2 linked regions of the Sporocytophaga myxococcoides DSM 11118 genome follow. The protein of the gene in region 2 binds, or shares a complex with, the protein of the main gene of each other region. Links are inferred from orthologs where the notes say so. Each region holds a gene or a part of one and is shown on either strand. Other genes may lie near its edges. The genes, in order: tsaD and tsaE.

What was found.
Region 1: the proteins of tsaE (region 2) and tsaD are in contact, whole or in part, in a crystal structure (PDB 6N9A), measured with the Thermotoga maritima proteins. The link is inferred for Sporocytophaga myxococcoides DSM 11118 from one-to-one orthologs. Residues at the interface, in WP_004082108.1 of Thermotoga maritima: Leu37, Gly38, Lys46, Lys57, Val59, Lys60, Ser61, Thr63, Phe64, Thr65, Leu66, Met67, Val69, Pro71, Tyr82, Arg83, Leu84, Asp86, Asp88, Phe89, Asp93, Ile128, Asp130, Glu131, Arg134; in WP_004082750.1 of Thermotoga maritima: Cys10, Asp11, Arg49, His50, Leu82, Gly84, Gly135, Gly136, Glu154, Thr155, Leu156, Asp157, Asp158, Ser159, Glu162, Asp165, Lys166, Arg169, Leu170, Tyr175, Lys213, Thr214, Leu217, Tyr218, Gln221, Arg222, Asn324.

The regions. Positions count from the first base shown.
Region 1 is NZ_AUFX01000005.1:578,010-588,039, reverse strand. Bases 2,404-5,389 are described here. They hold tsaD (tRNA (adenosine(37)-N6)-threonylcarbamoyltransferase complex transferase subunit TsaD), read right to left. Parts: upstream 4,406-5,389; coding sequence 3,401-4,405; downstream 2,404-3,400. Other genes in these bases: K350_RS0108460 (translocation/assembly module TamB domain-containing protein), read left to right, coding at 4,415-5,389; smpB (SsrA-binding protein SmpB), read right to left, coding at 2,933-3,397; K350_RS0108475 (C40 family peptidase), read right to left, coding at 2,404-2,884. Also shown: rpsA (30S ribosomal protein S1), read right to left, coding at 1-1,821; more of K350_RS0108475, read right to left, coding at 2,087-2,403; more of K350_RS0108460, read left to right, coding at 5,390-9,043; K350_RS0108455 (DUF2279 domain-containing protein), read left to right, coding at 9,040-9,924; K350_RS0108450 (Smr/MutS family protein), read left to right, coding at 9,930-10,030.
Region 2 is NZ_AUFX01000009.1:80,857-90,838, forward strand. The notes cover bases 3,103-6,040. They hold tsaE (tRNA (adenosine(37)-N6)-threonylcarbamoyltransferase complex ATPase subunit type 1 TsaE), read right to left. Parts: upstream 4,825-6,040; coding sequence 4,381-4,824; downstream 3,103-4,380. Other genes in these bases: K350_RS0111215 (alanine dehydrogenase), read right to left, coding at 3,164-4,384; porX (T9SS response regulator signal transducer PorX), read right to left, coding at 4,908-6,040. Also shown: K350_RS0111205 (valine--tRNA ligase), read left to right, coding at 1-1,946; K350_RS0111210 (OmpA family protein), read left to right, coding at 2,095-3,057; more of porX, read right to left, coding at 6,041-6,461; K350_RS0111230 (HD domain-containing protein), read left to right, coding at 6,532-7,761; lpxD (UDP-3-O-(3-hydroxymyristoyl)glucosamine N-acyltransferase), read left to right, coding at 7,799-8,839; K350_RS0111240 (bifunctional UDP-3-O-[3-hydroxymyristoyl] N-acetylglucosamine deacetylase/3-hydroxyacyl-ACP dehydratase), read left to right, coding at 8,846-9,982. UniProt on the Escherichia coli protein: Required for the formation of a threonylcarbamoyl group on adenosine at position 37 (t(6)A37) in tRNAs that read codons beginning with adenine.

The sequences.
Region 1 (10,030 bases), on a different replicon or contig from region 2:
TCCGTCTTCTTTTTTCTTAGCTTTAGCTTTTTTCTCTGCAGTAGCTTCGTCTTTATTCATTTGCTTCTTAAGATCAGAAAGTGCTTCTAAATCTCCAAGTGTTGATTTCTCAACTTCAGGTAAAGATGCTTTTGCAGGAGCTTTTGCTTTTGCAGTTTTCTTAACTTCTTTAGCTTCTTCAGCTTGTTCTGCTGCAGAATGAACTCTTGTATGAGATAAAACGATTCTCTTCTCATCTTTAGAGAACTCAAGAACTTTGAAATCTAAGCTTTCTCCAACTTCTGCTGTTTTACCATCTTGTTTTACAAGATTTTTTGCACTTGAGAATCCTTCGATTCCGTAAGGTAACTCAAGAACAGCTCCTTTATCATTTTTCTGAATGATAGTTGCTTTGTGAGAAGAACCTACAGTGAAGATTGTTTCGAATGTATTCCAAGGATTTTCTTCAAGTTGTTTGTGTCCTAAAGCAAGTCTTCTGTTTTCAGCATCTAGCTCAAGAACTACAACATCAAGTTTATCTCCTACTTTAACAAATTCGGAAGGATGTTTGATTTTCTTAGTCCAGCTTAGGTCACTTACGTGCACCAGTCCATCGATGCCTTCTTCAAGCTCAATAAACAGACCGAAGTTTGTAAGGTTTCTTACAACTCCTGAATGCTTAGAACCAACAGCATACTTAGTAAGTACATCTTGTTTAGTCCAAGGATCTTCAGTTAATTGTTTGATACCAAGAGACATTTTTCTTTCTTCTCTATCAAGAGTAAGAACAACAGCCTCTAGCTCATCACCAACTTTGATGAAATCTTGTGGATTTCTCAAATGCTGAGACCATGACATTTCAGAAACGTGGATCAGACCTTCAACTCCTGCAAGGATTTCAAGGAATGCACCATAATCTGCAACGTTCACAATTTTACCTTTAACTTTAGAACCAACCTGAATAGTTTCAGGAAGTGAATCCCAAGGATGAGATGTAAGTTGTTTCATACCAAGAGAAATTCTCTTCTTCTCATCATCAAAGTCAAGTACAACAACATTAACTTTCTGATCAAGTTTAAGAACTTCTTCAGGATGATTGATTCTACCCCATGAAATATCTGTGATGTGCAATAATCCGTCAACGCCTCCAAGATCAATGAACACACCGAAGTTTGTCATATTCTTGATAACACCTTCAAGTACTTGACCTTTTTCTAGGTTGTTAAGGATCTCAGCTTTTTGCTTCTCAATATCTTTCTCGATAAGTACTTTGTGAGAAACAACTACGTTATCGTTGGTATAGTTGATTTTTACAACTTTTACCTCCATTTTCTTACCAACAAACACATCAAAATCTCTGATTGGCTTCACGTCAATCTGAGAACCTGGAAGGAAAGCTTCAACACCGAAGATATCAAGGATAAGACCACCTTTAGTTCTTCTTTTAACAATTCCTTCGATAACGATATCGTTATCAAGTGCTTTTTGAATATTGCTCCAAGCCTGAACGATTTTAGCTTTTCTTCTTGATAAGATAAGCTGTCCTTGAGCATCTTCCTGATCTTCAACGAACACTTCTACTTCTTGTCCTACTTTCAGATCTTCAAGATCACGAAACTCTGATAATGGAACTAATCCGTCTGATTTAAAGCCAATATTAAGGATCACATCTCTGTCTGTGATACCTACAACAGTACCTTTAACAACTTCTTTCTCATTTACCTGGGTAATAGTACCTTCGTAAAGAGCTTCTAATTCTGCTCTTTTCTTAGCATCATAACCTGAACCGAAACCTTTGGTATCAAAGCTTTCCCAGTTAAAATCTTCTTTTGGTTTTGCCATAATAATTAATAGTCTGCCCTATTTACATCAGCCGTCGGGCAGTCCGACTGAAATTTTGGTTTAACATAAAATATTTATCCGCCTTTCAACAGAATATTTTTCTCTAAAAACGGAGTGCAAAGGTAAGAAAATTTCTTAAAATTCTAAATTCTCTGATTTTTAACGGGATTAAGCATTAAAAAAAGTCCGTATAATCATGAGAAATTACAACTGAGTGACTGATTTTATTGATTTCCGGATTTTTCAATGGCTAATGCTTATTTAGTTAAAAGATTTGATTGATGGAGGAAAGCTTATGAGTATAGGTATTTTTCTCCTTATTGAAAATTCCATTTTCGTCCAGCGCGTCTATCCTTACTTCACCCGAAGCATGGATGATCAAATTCTGATCAAGTAAAATACCTACGTGAACAACTGTTCCATGTGCATTATGAAAAAATGCCAGGTCTCCTGGAAGACGCTCAGAATAAGGCTTTTTAAAACCACATTCAGCTTGCTGATATGCATCTCTTGGCAGTTGCTTTCCACAGAACCTCATTACCTGTTGGGTAAAACCAGAACAGTCTATTCCAAAATGAGACTTACCTCCCCATAAATAAGGCGCTGACAAATAAAATTTGGCCGTGCGCTCAAGAAATTTCAGATCTGGAGTATGGTTAATAAACTGAGCTTCACCGTCGAACCGGAGAATATTTTTTCCGATTATTACTGTTCCATTATTATAAAAAGGCAAAGTGCTTCCCATCAAGATAGGAAAATACTTCCCATTTCCCTGAATCACACCCATTACATCCTTACAAACTGGCCACTGTAATTTTTGAAATTCAGTGAAATACTCCTTGCTTACAGGTTCATACTGCTTTGAATCAATCCAGCCTTTATACTGATCCTGAACGATTTCTATGTAGACCCATTTTCCATCTTGTGACTTATTCAATATCGTAAAAAGTTCTCCAAACAGAAGTTGCGTTCCGATTTCACTTTTGTCGGATGGTTCTATTTTAACAGGCACTACACTTAGATTACAGACTCCGTAAATTTCCAATAAAGGCTCTTGATGCATTATTTATATAATTTTTTTCAGCTTAAATATAAAAAAATAAACTTATCATTAATAACGATCTCTTTCAAGTTCTCTCCTAACATCTTTTGCCTTAATATCTTCTCGCTTGTCGTAGAGTTTTTTCCCTTTACCTAAAGCTATTTCCAATTTGGCAAATCCTCTGTCATTCACAAACAACCGGACGGGTATAATTGTGAGCCCTTTTTCATCACCTTTGATAAGTAATTTCCTCAATTCTTTTTTGTTGAGCAACAGCTTTCTGTCCCTTAATGGTTCATGATTGTAGTAACTTCCTTCTGTATAAATTGAGATATGCATATTCTTGACATACAATTCATTTCCCCTAAAAAAACAGAAGGCATCCTGAAAATTAACTTTCCCCTGCCGGATAGCTTTAATTTCAGTTCCTCTTAGAACCATTCCAGCAGTAAAATTTTCAAGAAACTGAAATTCGAAACCTGCCTTTTTATTTCTGATATTGATATCTGACGATATTTTTTCCTTTGCTGCCATCTTTTAAAAATTCATTCTTGGATCAGGTACTAATGCCTGATTACTAAAATCTCCTTTTACATATTTGAAGTGTGCTGCCATTGCAATCATTGCGGCATTATCTGTGCAATACTGAAAATCAGGAACGTACACTTTCCAACCTTTTGTCTGAGCCTCTGTTTCAAGCTCTTTTCTCAATCCTTTATTTGCCGATACGCCACCGGCAATTGCCACTTCTTTGATTCCTGTTTCCTGCACTGCTTTCCTGAGTTTTCTCATAAGTATATCAATTAGAGTATATTGAATACTTGCACAGATATCATTAAGATTTTTAGCAATAAACTGTTCATCCTTCATTGTATTATTTTGAAGAAAATAAAGAATTGCAGTTTTTATCCCACTAAAAGAAAAATTCAAGCCTGGAGTATCTACTTTCGGAAAAGAGTAAGCCTGGGGGTTTCCTTCCTGAGCATATTTATCAATCAAAGGCCCTCCAGGATATGGAAGTCCCAGCAACTTAGCTGATTTATCGAATGCCTCTCCTACCGCATCATCCTGTGTTTCTCCCAGAATCTCCATTTCAAGATAATCTTTAACCAAAACTATTTGAGTATGTCCTCCACTGACTGTCAGACAAATAAATGGAAATTCAGGTTTTGGTTCATCTATAAAATGTGACAATATATGAGCTTGCATATGGTTCACTTCAATAAGGGGTATTCCTAAGCCCAAAGCAAATGACTTTGCAAAAGAAATTCCAACCAGTAAAGATCCTAAAAGACCTGGGCCTTTTGTTACAGCAACTGCATTTAGCATGGATTTTGTTATATTTGCTTTTAGCAATGCCTGATCGACAACTGGAATTATATTTTGTTGGTGAGCTCTTGAGGCAAGCTCAGGAACAATACCGCCATATTTAATATGAACATCTTGCGTTGCAACAATATTTGAAAGAATTTTACCGTTGCCAATTACCGAAGCGGCGGTTTCGTCACAGGATGATTCTATTGCTAAAATATAAGGACCCATTTGTAAATTTTGAATAAAAGGCGAAAATACCTGATTTTTTTTAAAAGGTTAACAAAAACCATCTCATTTACTGCATTAGGTATTATCCTTTTGCTGGTGGGATTGCTTTTTGCCATTCGCTCCCCAAAAGTACAAACCTGGGCCGTCAATAAGGCATCTGCCTATCTTTCAGAAAAACTGCATTATCCTATTTCGGTAAAATACGTCGACATCAATTGGTTTGACAAGATTATCCTGGAAGGGCTGGAGGTAAATGATACTCATAATGGTAAAATGATCTCTGTAGGCTATGCAAAAGTTGATCTGAATTTCCTAAATCTCCTTTATGGTAAAGTAGCCATAGACAAAATAAGTCTGGCAAACGGGAAAGTTGAAGTATTCAGATATACAGATGGAGGCATTAATATTTCCGACTTTGTGGCTGCTATCCAGGACCTTTCAGCTTCCTCTGATACATCAGCAACACAATCTGCTCCTTTTGTAATCGAAGCTGTCAATGTAGAAAACATGCTTTTTTCTTACCATGATTTCAGAAAGGACAAAATTACATACGGATACGATTATTATCATTTTGCACTCACTGATATTTCTGCTGATGCTACTAAACTTAAATTCTTTAAGGATACTGTTCAGATAAATGTACATCGCTTAAGCACTAATGACAGACAAACCAAACTGAATGTTCACCAGCTCATAACGCTCTTTACCTTTACCAAAAGAAACATGGAGTTTAAAGACCTCTATGCCGAAATTGGGGAAAGTATTGTAAAAGATTATGTCAGATTTGACTACAACACTATAGACGATCTGGGAGATTTTAATGAAAAGATTGTCATGACAGGTAATATCAAACAATCAGTGATCACGAGCAGAAACCTTTCTCATTTCGCCCCAGACCTGCAAGACTTTAATGACATTTATACACTTTCCGGGAAATTTAAAGGAAAGGTCATTAATTTTTCCGTCAGCAATTTTGATCTGCAATTTGGTAACAGGAGCAGAATGAAAGGTAAAACCAAGTTTGATGGTTTACCCGAACTGGATAAAACTTTTATGGATCTTAATTTTAAGGAAACAGACATTACTGCTGCTGACATTCAGCAATATGTGGGCGATGAAGCCGCTAATTTCCTTAAAAAACTGGGCAAAATAAAAGGACATGGAATATTCACCGGTTTCCTAAATGACTTTGTAGCAAAGGGTAATTTTACTACCGGACTGGGTATGGTTGAGTCTGACATCAATTTGAAGATTCAGGAGAACACACACCCTAAAGCCCATTACAAGGGAAGCCTGATTACAAAGTCATTCAATCTTGGTAAGCTTGTAGGATATGAAAATAAAGTTCAGTTGCTGGACATGGAAGGGACTATTGAAGGCAAAGGCTTTACTCTAGATGATGCAGAAGTTTTTATCAATGGAAAAGTTCACAGGATTGGTGTAAACAATTACAATTATAAAAATATCACTACAACTGCCACTCTTAGTAAGCAGTTCTTTAGTGGAGCAGTAGCCATAAAAGACAGTAATATTGTACTCTCCGTTAATGGAGAAGTTGATCTGAACAAAAACAATAATCATTTTAATATTCAGGCGAATCTGGAAAAAGCAAACCTGAAAGCATTAAACCTATCTCCAATAGAGACTTTCGTGAAGACTGAAGCTGATTTTAATTTCACAGGAATGACATTGGATGAAATATTTGGTAAAGCAATTTTCAGAAATAGCTATCTGGTCTATAAAAACAAAGAAGTATTTCTGGACTCCATGCAAATACTCAGCTCAAAAACAGATAGCATAAGGAATTTCTCAGTAAAATCCGACTTGGCAAGTATACAGGCAGAAGGCAATTTTAACTTCACTACATTGGCTTCAAATATTGAAACTCTGTGGCATGAATATGAAATGACTGCTCGGAACAAAAAAAGTGAGCTTGATAAATATTATGCTAACAAGAAGAAATCGTATGACAAGTACCATCTTGATTTTAAAATCAATCTCACAGATATCAATGCTATTTTAGCAATATATCTTCCTAAGCTTTATTTATCTCCTGGTGTTAACATTGAAGGGGATTTCACTTCCGGTTACTCAAGTATCCTAAACTTATATACTAAAATTGATACGTTGTATTACAATGAATATGAGCTATTAAAAACAGAAGCACAAATCTCCGCTTCCAAACTATCAGACAGCAGTAATGTGTTGGCGATGTTCTTTGTAAAATCGGATGAACAGATTCTTAAATCTTTTACCCCTACCAAGAACCTTCAAGTTGAGGGTATCTGGAATGGGACCAGAGTAAACTTCACATCGCAGATTGCACAAAAAGGCAGCAACAATTCTGCTAAACTGGCAGGAAATCTTGACTTCAATGAAGATTACAGAGTTGTAAACCTTAATAATAATTCATTCCTGAATCTTCTAAATAAAAAATGGACAATTGATCCTTCTAACTCTATTTCATTCAATTCAGAAAAGGTCCTTTTTGAAAATTTTACAGTATCCAACAATAAACAAACCGTAAGCCTGGATGGGACTTTATCGCAAGAGCCTTCTGACGAGGCTTTTCTTAAAGTTATAGATTTTCAGTTGGAAACCATAAACCCATTGCTGACAGACGTTTCATTAAAAGGTGTACTTACCGGATCAGTTAATATTCATGATATTTTCAACAACCCTAACCTTGGCAGCAGTTTATTCATAAATAATTTCCATGTGAATAATTTCCTTGTAGGAAATATCATCGGTACATCTTCATGGAACACTGAAAAAAGCGTTCTGGACCTTGATGTGGAAGTGGAACGTTTGAGCAACATCATAATTAATGTAAAAGGAAATATTCAACCAGGAAAAAACGGAGAAAGCGAAAAGCTGAATCTCTTTGCTGAATTAGATAAAGCAGATTTGGATCTTCTTAATCCGATATTCAAAGGTGTAATTTCTGAAGTGTCTGGTAAAATCACAGGGGATTTCACTATTGGAGGATCATTAAAAAACATTGTATTAAAAGGCACTGGCAATGTTCAGAATGGAAAATTCAAAGTAGATTACTTGGGCACAACTTATTATTTCTCTGACAATGTCTATTTCGACGAAAACCTTATTGGATTCAAAAGACTAAAATTAAAAGACTCAGAAGGAAATAACGCCGTTTTAGATGGGGGTATTTTTCATGACAATTTCAGGAAATTCGTGGTAAACCTTAAAGGATACCTGAATAATGTATGTGTATTGAATACTACAGAAAAAGACAATGAATTATTCTATGGCAAGGCAATTGTAAGCGGAAATCTGGAAATTCTGGGCGCTTTTTCAGATCTTAAGATAACAGCTAATGCCAGATCTCAAAAAGGTACTGATATTCATATTCCAATGACAGAATACTCCACCGTCGAAGAACAAAGTTATATTACCTTTACAACTTCCAAAAGTAAAGCTGCCATTACCAAAGAAACTGTTGATTTATCAGGGATAACACTTGATTTTAACTTCGATATGACTACCGATGCGAATATTGAAATTATTTTTGATAAAAAAGCAGGTGACAAACTTAAAGGAAATGGATCTGGAAATATAAAAATGAGCATTGATACCCGTGGTGATTTTAACATGTTTGGAAACTACAGAATCAAAACGGGTACCTACAACTTCTCCCTTGCAAATATTATCAGCAAAGAGTTCAACTTGCTCCCCAATAGCAGTATTTCCTGGACTGGAGATCCTTATAAGGGGTTGCTTGATATTAGGGCAGCCTATAGGCAAAATGTTTCCCTTGCTCCTCTTATTGATACAGGAAGGGTAAGAAAGAATCCTGAATTTAAAACAAGGTATCCGGTAGATGTATTAATGGGTATTGAAGGTGATTTAATGTCTCCTCGTATCAATCTTGATGTTGACATCCTGAAGTCTGACCCAAAAATGGTGGAAGATGTCATAGAATTTGAGTCCAAAATTAAAACCAATGAGCAGGAATTAAATAAGCAGGTTTTCAGCTTACTTATTCTAAAAAGCTTCTCTGCTCAGGATGGTTCTTTTAATGGTATTGGCGGCTCAAGTGGCAACCTGAGTGAACTTCTATCCAACCAGCTAAGCAGTTGGCTTTCTCAGCTCGATAAAAATTTGCAGGTAGATATTGACCTCAATGCAATGAACACCTTTATGTTACGATTCAGTTACACCATGCTGGAAGGTCGACTTAGAATATCCCGTGATGGAAGCTATCAAAACACTCAAAGCAACAATCAGAATAATTTCTCCAGTATTGCAGGTGAATGGACTATTGAATATCTTCTTAGCCAGGATGGAAGATTGAGATTGAAGCTATACAATAAAAATAATAATAATGCGCTCCTGAACTCAGTTGCATCAAACAATATCAACAATACTTCTGCTGGTTTCAGTATCATGCATACTCAGGGATTTAATAATCTGAAGGAACTTTTCGGCAAAAAAGAAAAACCTAAGAGAGATACCATAACTTTTGACCTGGAAGAAGAAAGAAAAAAATTCGAACAAGAGCTGGCTGAGGAGAAAAAAAGGGAACAGGAAGAGGAAGAGAAAAAAAACAATAACACACTTAATACTACTGTTACTCCTCATAAGGAAGATGACGAAGCCGAAGCAGAAGCTCCATGAGAATCATTATCTTATTTTTTATCTCTTTTATAACTTTTGCATCCAAGGCGCAGGATACAATCTCTGCAATAAATAAAAAAAGGCTGATTCCTATAGCTTCAGGCGTTGTAGGATTATATACGGCAAGTATGATCGGCCTTAATGAGGTATGGTATAAAAACAATCCCAGAAGTTCTTTCCATTTTTTTGACGACTCTGACGAATGGAAACAGATGGATAAGCTGGGCCACGCTACTACTTCGTTTCATGAAAGTCGTTTTGCTGTTGATGTACTGAAATGGAGTGGTGTACCCAAGAAAAAAGCCTATATCATTGGAGGTTTGGCAGGATTTGTATTTCAGACTCCTATAGAATTTCTTGACGCTTATTCACCCGAATATGGCTTTTCGTGGACAGATGTTGCAGCCAACGCTTCAGGTTCTGCACTTGTAATTGGACAATATCTCCTTTGGGATGAGCTTAGAATTCAGCCAAAATTTTCTTTTCACAAAACCCAATTTGCAAAGGAAAGGCCTAACGTCTTAGGAAAGACGTTTAACGAACAATTACTAAAAGACTATAACGGTCAAACTTACTGGCTTTCTTTTAACATACTTTCATTTCTTCCAAATAAAGAAAGTCGATTCCCCAAATGGCTGAATGTATCTTTAGGTTATAGTGCAGAAAATATGATTTATGCTCATGACATTCAGAACAAATCGGCTGGGTATGACCCTTACAGGCAGTATTATCTAAGTCTTGACATAGATTTTACCAAAATAAGAACCAGAAGCAAAGTGTTGAATTTCATTTTTGATTATGGTTTAAACATATTGCATGTTCCTGCGCCGGCTTTGGAATACAGCAGAAAAGGATTTAAATTTCATCCTATTTACTTTTAAAAATTATGAAACCGGGAGATAAGGTCAGATTTATACATGGGAAAGAAGAAGGAATTGTCAGAAGAATCATCAGTTCCAGAGATGTTGAAGTAGAGATTCAGGATGG
Region 2 (9,982 bases):
TTAATCCAAACGACCAGAGATATCAGCATCTTAAAGGCAAGAAAGCTATTGTCCCTCTTATAGGAAGAAAAATTCCTGTAATAATGGATGAGTATGTTGACATGGAATTTGGGACAGGTTGCTTGAAAGTTACCCCTGCTCATGATGTAAATGACTACGCACTAGGTCAGAAACATGGTCTTGAAGTTATTGATATTATGAATGATGACGGTACATTCAGTGCTAATGCCCAGTTGTACGTAGGAGAAGACCGCTTTAAAGTAAGAAAACTTATTTCAAAAGAACTTGAGGAAAAAGAATTTTTACTTAAAACTGAAGATATAAAAAACAGTGTAGGATATTCTGAAAGAACGGATGCGGTAATTGAGCCAAGATTGTCTCTTCAGTGGTTTGTTGACATGAAGAAGTTTCTGGAGAAAAAGCCAGAAGTCCTTTCATCAGTGATGAATGACGAAATCCAGCTTATTCCGTCCAAGTTCAAAAATACATACAGACACTGGATGGAAAATATCAAAGATTGGTGTATTTCAAGACAACTTTGGTGGGGACAAAGAATCCCAGCTTATTATCTCATTAATAATCCGTCAGCAGAGCCTGTTGTCGCACTTTCTGAACAGGAAGCATTGGAACAGTTTCAGAAAAATTATCCAGGTACAAAAGCGTCAGATATAAGACAGGATGAAGATGTACTTGATACCTGGTTCTCTTCATGGTTGTGGCCGATTTCTGTATTTGATGGCTTTAAAGATCCTCAAAACAAAGACATTAATTACTTTTACCCTACTAATGATCTTGTAACTGCACCTGAAATTTTATTTTTCTGGGTAGCAAGAATGATCATGGCGGGATATATGTTCCGTGGTGAAATACCTTTCAAAAAGGTTTATCTGACAGGTATTGTAAGAGATAAACAAGGCAGAAAGATGTCTAAATCTCTTGGTAATTCTCCTGATCCGTTAGACCTGATTGAAGAATATGGAGCTGATGGAGTAAGGGTTGGAATGTTATTAAGTTCTCCAGCAGGTAATGATTTGTTATTTGATGAAAAACTTTGCCTTCAGGGAAGAAATTTTAGCAACAAAATATGGAATGCATTCCGCCTTATTAAAGGGTGGGATATTAAAGAAGGCTCTAATCCTGAAAATGCAGCTGCTATAGAATGGATGGAAACTAAACTGACAGCATCATTATCAGAATTGGAAGATAACTTCTCTAAATACAGACTATCAGATGCATTGATGACAGTATATAAGTTGGTTTGGGATGACTTTTGTTCCTGGTATCTGGAGATGATTAAGCCTGGCTTTGAGCAACCAATAGATCGCGATACTTACAACAAAACTATTAGCATCTTTGAGAGACTACTTAAAGTTCTTCATCCATTTATGCCATTTATCTCAGAAGAATTATGGCATGAAATAAAAGAACGTCCTGCAAATGATTGTTTGATTGTTGCGGCTTGGCCACAAACTAATGTTCTCAATAAAAAGATTATTGAAAGCGGAGATCTTGCAATTGAAGTAATTTCCAACATAAGAAATATTAGAAACACCAAACAGATTGCCAAAAATGATCCTCTAAAACTTCTGGTAAAAACAACTTCTGAAGAATTGGTAAACCATTTTGGTTATCTTATCAAAAAGTTAGCGTGCATAGAATCTATAGAAAGTACAGAAACTGCTATTGATGGTGCTGCTACATTTATTATCCGTAGCTCAGAATTTTATGTTCCGCTTGGTAATGCTATAGATCCTGAAAAAGAAAAGGAAAATCTATTAAAGCAATTGGAGCATAAACGAGGATTTCTTGCTAGTGTAGAGAAAAAGCTAAGCAATGAAAAATTCGTTGCCGGAGCACCTACTCCTGTAATTGAGCTTGAAAGAAAGAAAAAAGCAGATGCAGAAGCTGAAATTCAAGCTCTGGAAAAGAGTCTGGCCAATCTTTAAAAAGTACATTATACGAATCAATATTTGTAAAGTTTCTGTTTAAAACTTTTTCCTTAAAAAGGCTGAAAATTGACAAAAATTTTCAGCCTTTTTTTCATTTTTTCAGTACACTACTTTCATGTTTAGATCAACTATTAAGTATTACGGGATGAAAAAATTAATACTCCTTAGTTCCCTATTGTGCATACTTTCTTTTATAGGTGAAAGCTCTTTTGCTCAAAATCCAGCTCAGACAAAAAAGAAAGCCAAAGCAGCCAAAAAAGGCAAGAACAAAAAGAAAGAACCATATCAAATAGTATGGAAAGAAAGAGATTCTGATGGTGATGGTGTTCCAGATGGAAGAGATAAATGTATTCACACCCCCAAAGGAGAACCTGTAACAACTTTTGGTTGCCCGTACGATGTTGATTTTGATGGTGTTTACGACTACGAAGACCAATGTAAAAACGAATCCGGACCTAAAGAAAACAAAGGATGTCCTTGGGGAGACAGAGATAAGGACGGAATCATGGACAATAAAGATGAGTGTCCTGATGTTCCTGGATTAGCTCAATATAGAGGCTGCCCGGATACAGATGGAGACGGAATTCAGGACAAAGATGATCAGTGCCCTAAAGAAAGAGGTACAATTGCATTGAAAGGTTGCCCTCCAGCTTTTGTAGATACAGACGGAGACGGTGTTGGGGATTATGATGACCTTTGCATGAGAACTCCTGGTATTAAATCTAACAAAGGTTGTCCTGAAATTAAACCAGAAGAAAAGAAAGCATTGGAAGAAGCATTTAAAAATCTATTGTTTGAAACAAACAGTGATGTTATTATCAGCTCTTCATACAACTCACTAAACAAGCTTGCTTCAGTAATGGTGAATAATCCTAAATCAAAACTGCATTTAGAAGGACATACAGATAATGTTGGCGATGACAACTCTAACATGGATCTTTCAAAAAGAAGATCAGAATCTGTTAAACGTTACCTTGGAACCAAAGGTGTAAGTGCAAACAGAATCACAACTGATGGTTTCGGAGAAACCAAACCGGTAGACACGAACGATACCGATGCTGGCAGACAGGCCAACAGACGTGTAGAGATGAACATTATGTACGAATAGTATTATACCCAAATAATATCTAAATTAAAAAAATCCGGTCAAATTGGCCGGATTTTTTAATTATAGATCATTAGTACTTTTAACTTTCGGCTTTGTGTTCAACTTTTCAAAATCTAGCAGCTAAGATCAATTTCATATCCTTATACTTCATATTAAATTTCTTAGCTATATAAGGATTGGTAAGGCTTCCTTTATAAGAATATACCCCTTTCATGAACCACTCTTTAGAATATATCAATTCCTCTGTCCCACCCTTTTTAGCAATCTGCAAAATAATGGGAGTAAATATATTGCTTAATGCGGTTGTCGCTGTTCTGGCGACTCTTGATGCAATATTGGGGACACAATAGTGTATTACATCATATTTTCTGAAGACAGGATTCTTATGACTTGTAACCCTGCTTGTTTCGAAGCAACCACCCTGATCAATACTTACATCGATAATCACTGAATTAGGCATCATTTCAGCAACCATATCTTCGGTTACTACACAAGGACTTCCCTCGTCAGATCTTAAAGAACCTATTACTACATCTGCTTCTCTCAATTCTTTTCTTAAAGTAATGGTGTCAATTGTAGAAGTATAAATCTGAAGTCCCAGATCATGCTTTAATCTCCTGAGTTTATAAACCTGGTTGTCAAAAATCTTTACTTCACATCCCAATCCGGCAGCAGCTCGGACTGCATATTCCGCTACAGTTCCAGCTCCAAGAATAACTACTTTTGTAGGCGGCACCCCTGTAATTCCCCCTAATATAACTCCCTTACCATTCTTGCTATTGAGATATTCAGCTGCAATAAGCATAACAGTACTGCCAGCTATTTCGCTCATTGCTCTTACCACTGGCATCCCTCCTACCTTATCTTCAATAAATTCAAAGCCAAGAGCAATTAACTTTTGCTTATTGATAGCCTGAACAAGTTCTGGTGTAAGCGTTGAAATCTGAAGTGCAGAAAACAAAGTACTTCCTGGCTTCATCATGCTTATTTCCTGAATGGTTGGCGGTTCAATCTTTAGAACAATATTAGACTGAAATACTTCCTGTGAAGAATAGGCTATTTTAGCGCCAGCGTCACTGTATTCTTTATCTGAATATTTTGCAGATATACCAGCACCGGTTTCGACAACCACATCATGGCCATTATTAACCAACAATGCTACCGCCTCCGGAGTGAGACAGACCCTATTTTCCAGATCCTGTATCTCTTTAGGAATACCAATATTAAGACGGGTTGTACCTTCAGGAATTTTCAATAGTGCTTCCTGAGGATATAAGGCATGTTCTTTTGCCAGAGCTTCAATACCCGATTTTAAGCTGCTTTTCATGTTTTAGAAAGATGAAAAATTCTTTGTTGATTATTATCTACTTTTAGAGAAATTCTTAAATGATGAGGAGGAATAAGAGATTCTATTTTTGAAGGCCACTCAATAAGACATATATTTCCTGAAGAAAAATACTCTTCACTCCCTATATCAAGAGCCTCAGTCTCGCTTTTTAGTCTGTAAAAATCAAAGTGGTAAATGCTGTTGCTGTTAGTTCCTAGATATTCATTTACCAGAGCAAACGTAGGACTACTGACATTTTCAGAAACACCCAGTCCTTTGCATATTTCCTTGATCAAAGTTGTCTTTCCTGCTCCAATCTCACCTTCAAACAGCCATACCTTTTCCGATCCGGCAAATTTTATTATTTCCCCTGCTACTTGTTTGAGTTCGGAAAGGTCCTTGCTCAGTAATATTTTAAAAGGTTGTGTACTTTCTCCCATGAATTGATTGAAAGAAGAATGGTCTGGTTGTAAATTTACAAAAATTTATCAACCAGTCAATCCATTTACTCTCCCAATAAACCTTACTTTGGAGACAAGGTTATAAATGGAATAATCATTTCTTCCAGAGAAACACCTCCATGCTGGAAAGTATCTTTGTAAAAATTGACGTAGTAATTATAGTTATTCGGGTAAGCAAAGAAGTAATCTTCAATCGTAAATACATAAGCTGTAGAAACATTTCTTTTGGGAAGAAACATACGCTCTGGCTTTCTGCAGACATATACATCCTTTTCATCAAAGCCCAGGTTTTTCCCCTGCTTATATCTCAAGTTAGTATTTGTACTTTTATCTCCGATTATTTTAAATGGCTTTTTTACTCTTATAGTGCCATGATCAGTAGTAATGATCACTCTGCCTTTTTTCTCAGCAATCCTTTTTAATGCTTCAAGCAGCGGTGAATGCTGAAACCATGAATTAGTCAAAGATCTGTATGCTGATTCATCAGGTGCAAGCTCTCTCACCATTGCCATATCCGTTCGGGCATGTGAAAGCATATCGACAAAATTGTAGACAATCACATTTAACTTATTGTTCATAAGATTTGTGATATTATCCAGTAAAGATTTGCCGTGAGAAATATTGATAATTTTATTGTAAGAACTCTTAATATCCAGTTTGTTCCTTACTAACTGAGCTTTTAGAAGTTCTTCTTCGAAATTATTCTTACCTTCCTCCTCTTCATCACTTACCCAATATTGAGGAAATTTTTTCTCAATTTCGGAAGGGAGTAAACCTGAAAAAATTGCATTTCTGGCATAAGCAGTAGTAGTAGGCAATATGGAATAATAGTTAACCTCCTCATCTACATTAAAATAGGCATTAATGGTTGATTCTAGAACTTTCCATTGATCATATCTAAGATTATCAATAAGAATAAAAAACAAAGGTTGATCTTTTTCCAAAAGTGGAAAAACTTTCTTTTTCATGATCTGATGTGAAAGAACAGGTTTTGAAGAATTCGCATCATTTAACCATGACTCATAATTATCGATGATAAAATCAGCAAAGTTCTTATTGGCTTCACTTTTCTGCATATCGATAATATCCTTCATACTTTTGTTTTCGGTATTATCAATTTCCAATTCCCAATAAACCAATTTTTTGTATATCTCAGCCCACTCCTCATGTCCGATGCGGTCATTGTAGGCCATGCTAAGATTTCTGAAATCCTGCTGATAACTGATATTGGTTTTCTCTGTCACTAGTCTTTTATTGTCCAATATCTTTTTGATACTCAATAATATCTGATTCGGATTTAATGGTTTAATGAGATAGTCAGCGATTTTGCTTCCGATGGCTTCTTCCATGATATGTTCCTCTTCACTCTTGGTGATCATGATTACCGGAAGATTTGGTTTTATAGCTTTGATCTGGCTCAGTGTTTCCAATCCAGTCATTCCCGGCATATTTTCATCAAGAAATACGATGTCATATTTCTCTTCATTGCACTTCTCTAATGCATCTGCGCCGCTAGGTACAGGAGTTACATCATAGCCTTTATTATTTAGAAAAATTATGTGGGGTTTAAGTAGATCTATTTCATCATCCGCCCATAAAATATTATATCTTTGCATAGAATTAAAATTCGTAAACACTAAAAGTACATTAAATCCTTATTAATAAGTTTCGTTAACTTAAAAAGTTTTGAATAAGAAGAAAATATTCAACGATCCGGTTTACGGATTTATTACAATTCCCGGAAGTTTCATTTTTGATATTATAGAGCATCCCTATTTTCAGCGACTGCGAAGAATTAAACAATTAGGTCTTACCGACCTTGTTTATCCCGGAGCTCTCCATACAAGGTTTCATCACGCTCTCGGAGCCATGCATTTAATGGGAATGGCCTTAAACAGGCTAAGGAGCCGCGGGCATCAGATCTCCGAAGAAGAAAAAGAAGCTGCTTTGGCTGCCATATTACTGCATGATATTGGTCACGGTCCTTTCTCGCATGCCCTGGAGAAAACACTCCTTTCCCATATAGCTCACGAAAAGCTTTCACACCTTATTATGGAAAAGCTGAATAAAGAGTTTAACGGGAAACTAGATCTTACCATAAAAATGTTTCTTAATTTGTATGAAAGAAAATTCTTCCATCAGCTTATTTCGAGCCAGCTCGATATGGACAGAATGGACTACCTTAAGAGAGACAGCTTCTTTACTGGAGTAATGGAAGGAACCATTGGTGCTGACAGGATTATTAAAATGCTGGATATCGTTGATGACGAATTAGTTGTAGAGGAAAAAGGTATTTACAGCATTGAAAATTTCTTATCATCAAGAAGGCTGATGTACTGGCAGGTTTATTTGCATAAAACTACCGTATGTGCAGAAAAAATGTTGATTCAAATAATAAGGAGGGCTCAGCATCTATCCCTGGAGGGTGAAAAGTTATTTGCATCAGAGGCATTAAACGTGTTCCTGCAGCAAAAAATAACGCTTGAAGATTTCACTCAAAATCATCACTATCTGCGAGCTTTTACCAGTCTGGATGATTATGACCTGTGGGGAGCGATTAAAATATGGAAAAATCATAAAGACCCGGTATTATCGTTACTATGCAATCAGTTACTGGAAAGAAAGTTATTCCGAATAGAAATTTCCAGAATTCAATTTGATGAAGAAAAGATTGCTCAACTAAGGAGAGATGTGGCTAAAAATCTCGGATTGCCAGAAGAACACTCTGAATATTTTGTCGTAAACGGAGTTTTAAGAAACAGGGCATATCTTCCGGTTAGCAATAAAATAAATGTTTTGACCAAAAAGGGACAAGTACTGGACGTAGCCCAGGCATCTGACCTTCCCAACATAAAGGCTATAAGTAAAATAGTAAAAAAACATTATTTATGCTGGCCTAAAAATGTATCTTTGTAAGATGGTTCATAGTTAATAATTTGTTTAAATTAGTTTAATGGAATTTACAACAGGACAGATTGCCCATTTAATTGGGGGTGAAGTCAAAGGAAGTGATAGCCTGAAAATCAATAAACTGGCAAAAATTCAAGAGGGTCAGGAAGGTTGTATCTCCTTTTTATCCAACTTAAAATACGAACCTTATTTATATACCACCGAAGCTTCTGCTGTAATAGTTGACAAGAAATTCGTTCCAAAAAGCGAGGTAAAGACCACATTAATTCTTGTTGACGATCCATATACCAGTTTTACTACACTTTTAGAAGAATACCATAAATTCATTAGTTTTATGAAAACTGGTGTGGAGAATCCTTCTTTTATCGGACAAAATTCTACTACAGGAGAAAATATTTATCGCGGGGCATTTTCCTATATAGGCAATAACTGTCAAATCGGGAAAAATGTAAAAATTTATCCACAAGCCTATATTGGAGATAATGTTACAATAGGAGATAACACCATTGTTTTCTCAGGAGTAAAAATTTATTCAGATTCAAAAATCGGAAGCTATTGTACATTCCATTCTGGTTCAGTTATAGGTAGTGACGGTTTCGGATTTGCACCGCAACAGGATGGCACCTACAAAACTATTCCTCAAGTAGGTAATGTAATAATTGGAAATCATGTAGACATTGGCGCTAATACCGTAATTGATTGTGCAACTATGGGATCGACCGTTATTCATGACGGAGTAAAACTTGACAATCTGATTCAGATTGCTCACAATGTCGAAATTGGCAAAAATACAGTGGTCGCTGCACAATCCGGAATTTCCGGATCTACCAAAATAGGCGAAAATTGCGTTATTGCTGGTCAGGTAGGAATTGTTGGACATATTACACTGGCAAATAAAACTAGTATCGGAGCTCAATCAGGAGTTGGCAAATCTGTAACAACTGAAGGGACTGCCATTCATGGATCTCCAGCTTTTGAGTATAAGAAATTCCTGAAATCCAGCAGTGTTTTCAGAAAACTTCCGGAATTACAAAAAAGAATTGAAGAACTTGAGGAAAAAATTATAAATTTGCCGACTTTATAAGGTTAAATGAACGTAAAACAGCATACCATCAAGAGTCCCGTATCTATTTCAGGAGTAGGATTACATACAGGAGTAAAAGTAAACATGACTTTTGTACCTGCGCCACCCAATCACGGGATTGTTTTTCAAAGGGTTGATCTTGAAAACCAACCAATTGTTGAAGCAGACGTCGACTATGTAGTTGACCTGTCAAGAGGAACCACAATTGAAAAAAATGGAGCAAGAGTAAGTACAGTAGAGCACACGCTTGCTGCACTTATGGGATTGCAGATCGACAATGTACTCATCCAGATAGATGGTCCTGAAACGCCCATAATGGATGGAAGCTCTCTTCCATTTGTTGAGGCACTGGAGACTGTTGGATTTCAGGAGCAAAATGCCCTAAGAAACTTCTTTGAAGTTCCGCATAGCATCTTCTATAAAGACAACGAAAAGAATATTGAAATAGCAGCGCTTCCTCTTGATGATTATAGAGTTACCGTAATGGTAGACTATAATTCTCCGGTCTTAGGAAGTCAGCATGCTTCTCTTACAAACATCAACCAGTTTTCTAAAGAAATAGCATCATGTAGAACCTTCTGTTTCCTTCATGAACTGGAAATGCTTCAGAAACAAAACCTTATTAAAGGTGGAGATCTTAACAATGCCATCGTAATTGTTGACAGAGTTGTACAAGATCATGAGCTGGAGCATCTTGCTAAATTATTCAACAAAGAAAAAGTAGAGGTTAAGAAAGAAGGAATTCTAAATAACCTTGAACTACGTTATAAAAATGAGCCAGCAAGACATAAACTGCTTGATGTAATCGGAGACCTTGCACTAGTAGGTAGACCGTTAAAAGCTCAGATTCTTGCGGCCCGTCCTGGACATGCTGCAAACGTAGCATTTGCGAAAAAAATCAAAAAAATCATGAAAGAGGCATCTAAGAATCAGATCCCTCATTATGATCCAAATATGCCTCCGGTACTTGATGTAAATCAGATATACAAGGCATTACCTCACAGATATCCGTTTAAGCTTGTTGATAAAATATTTTATCTTGATGAGACAACGGTAGCAGGTATCAAAAATGTAACCATCAATGAGCCATTTTTCCAAGGTCACTTCCCTGGAAATCCTGTAATGCCAGGAGTCATGCAAATT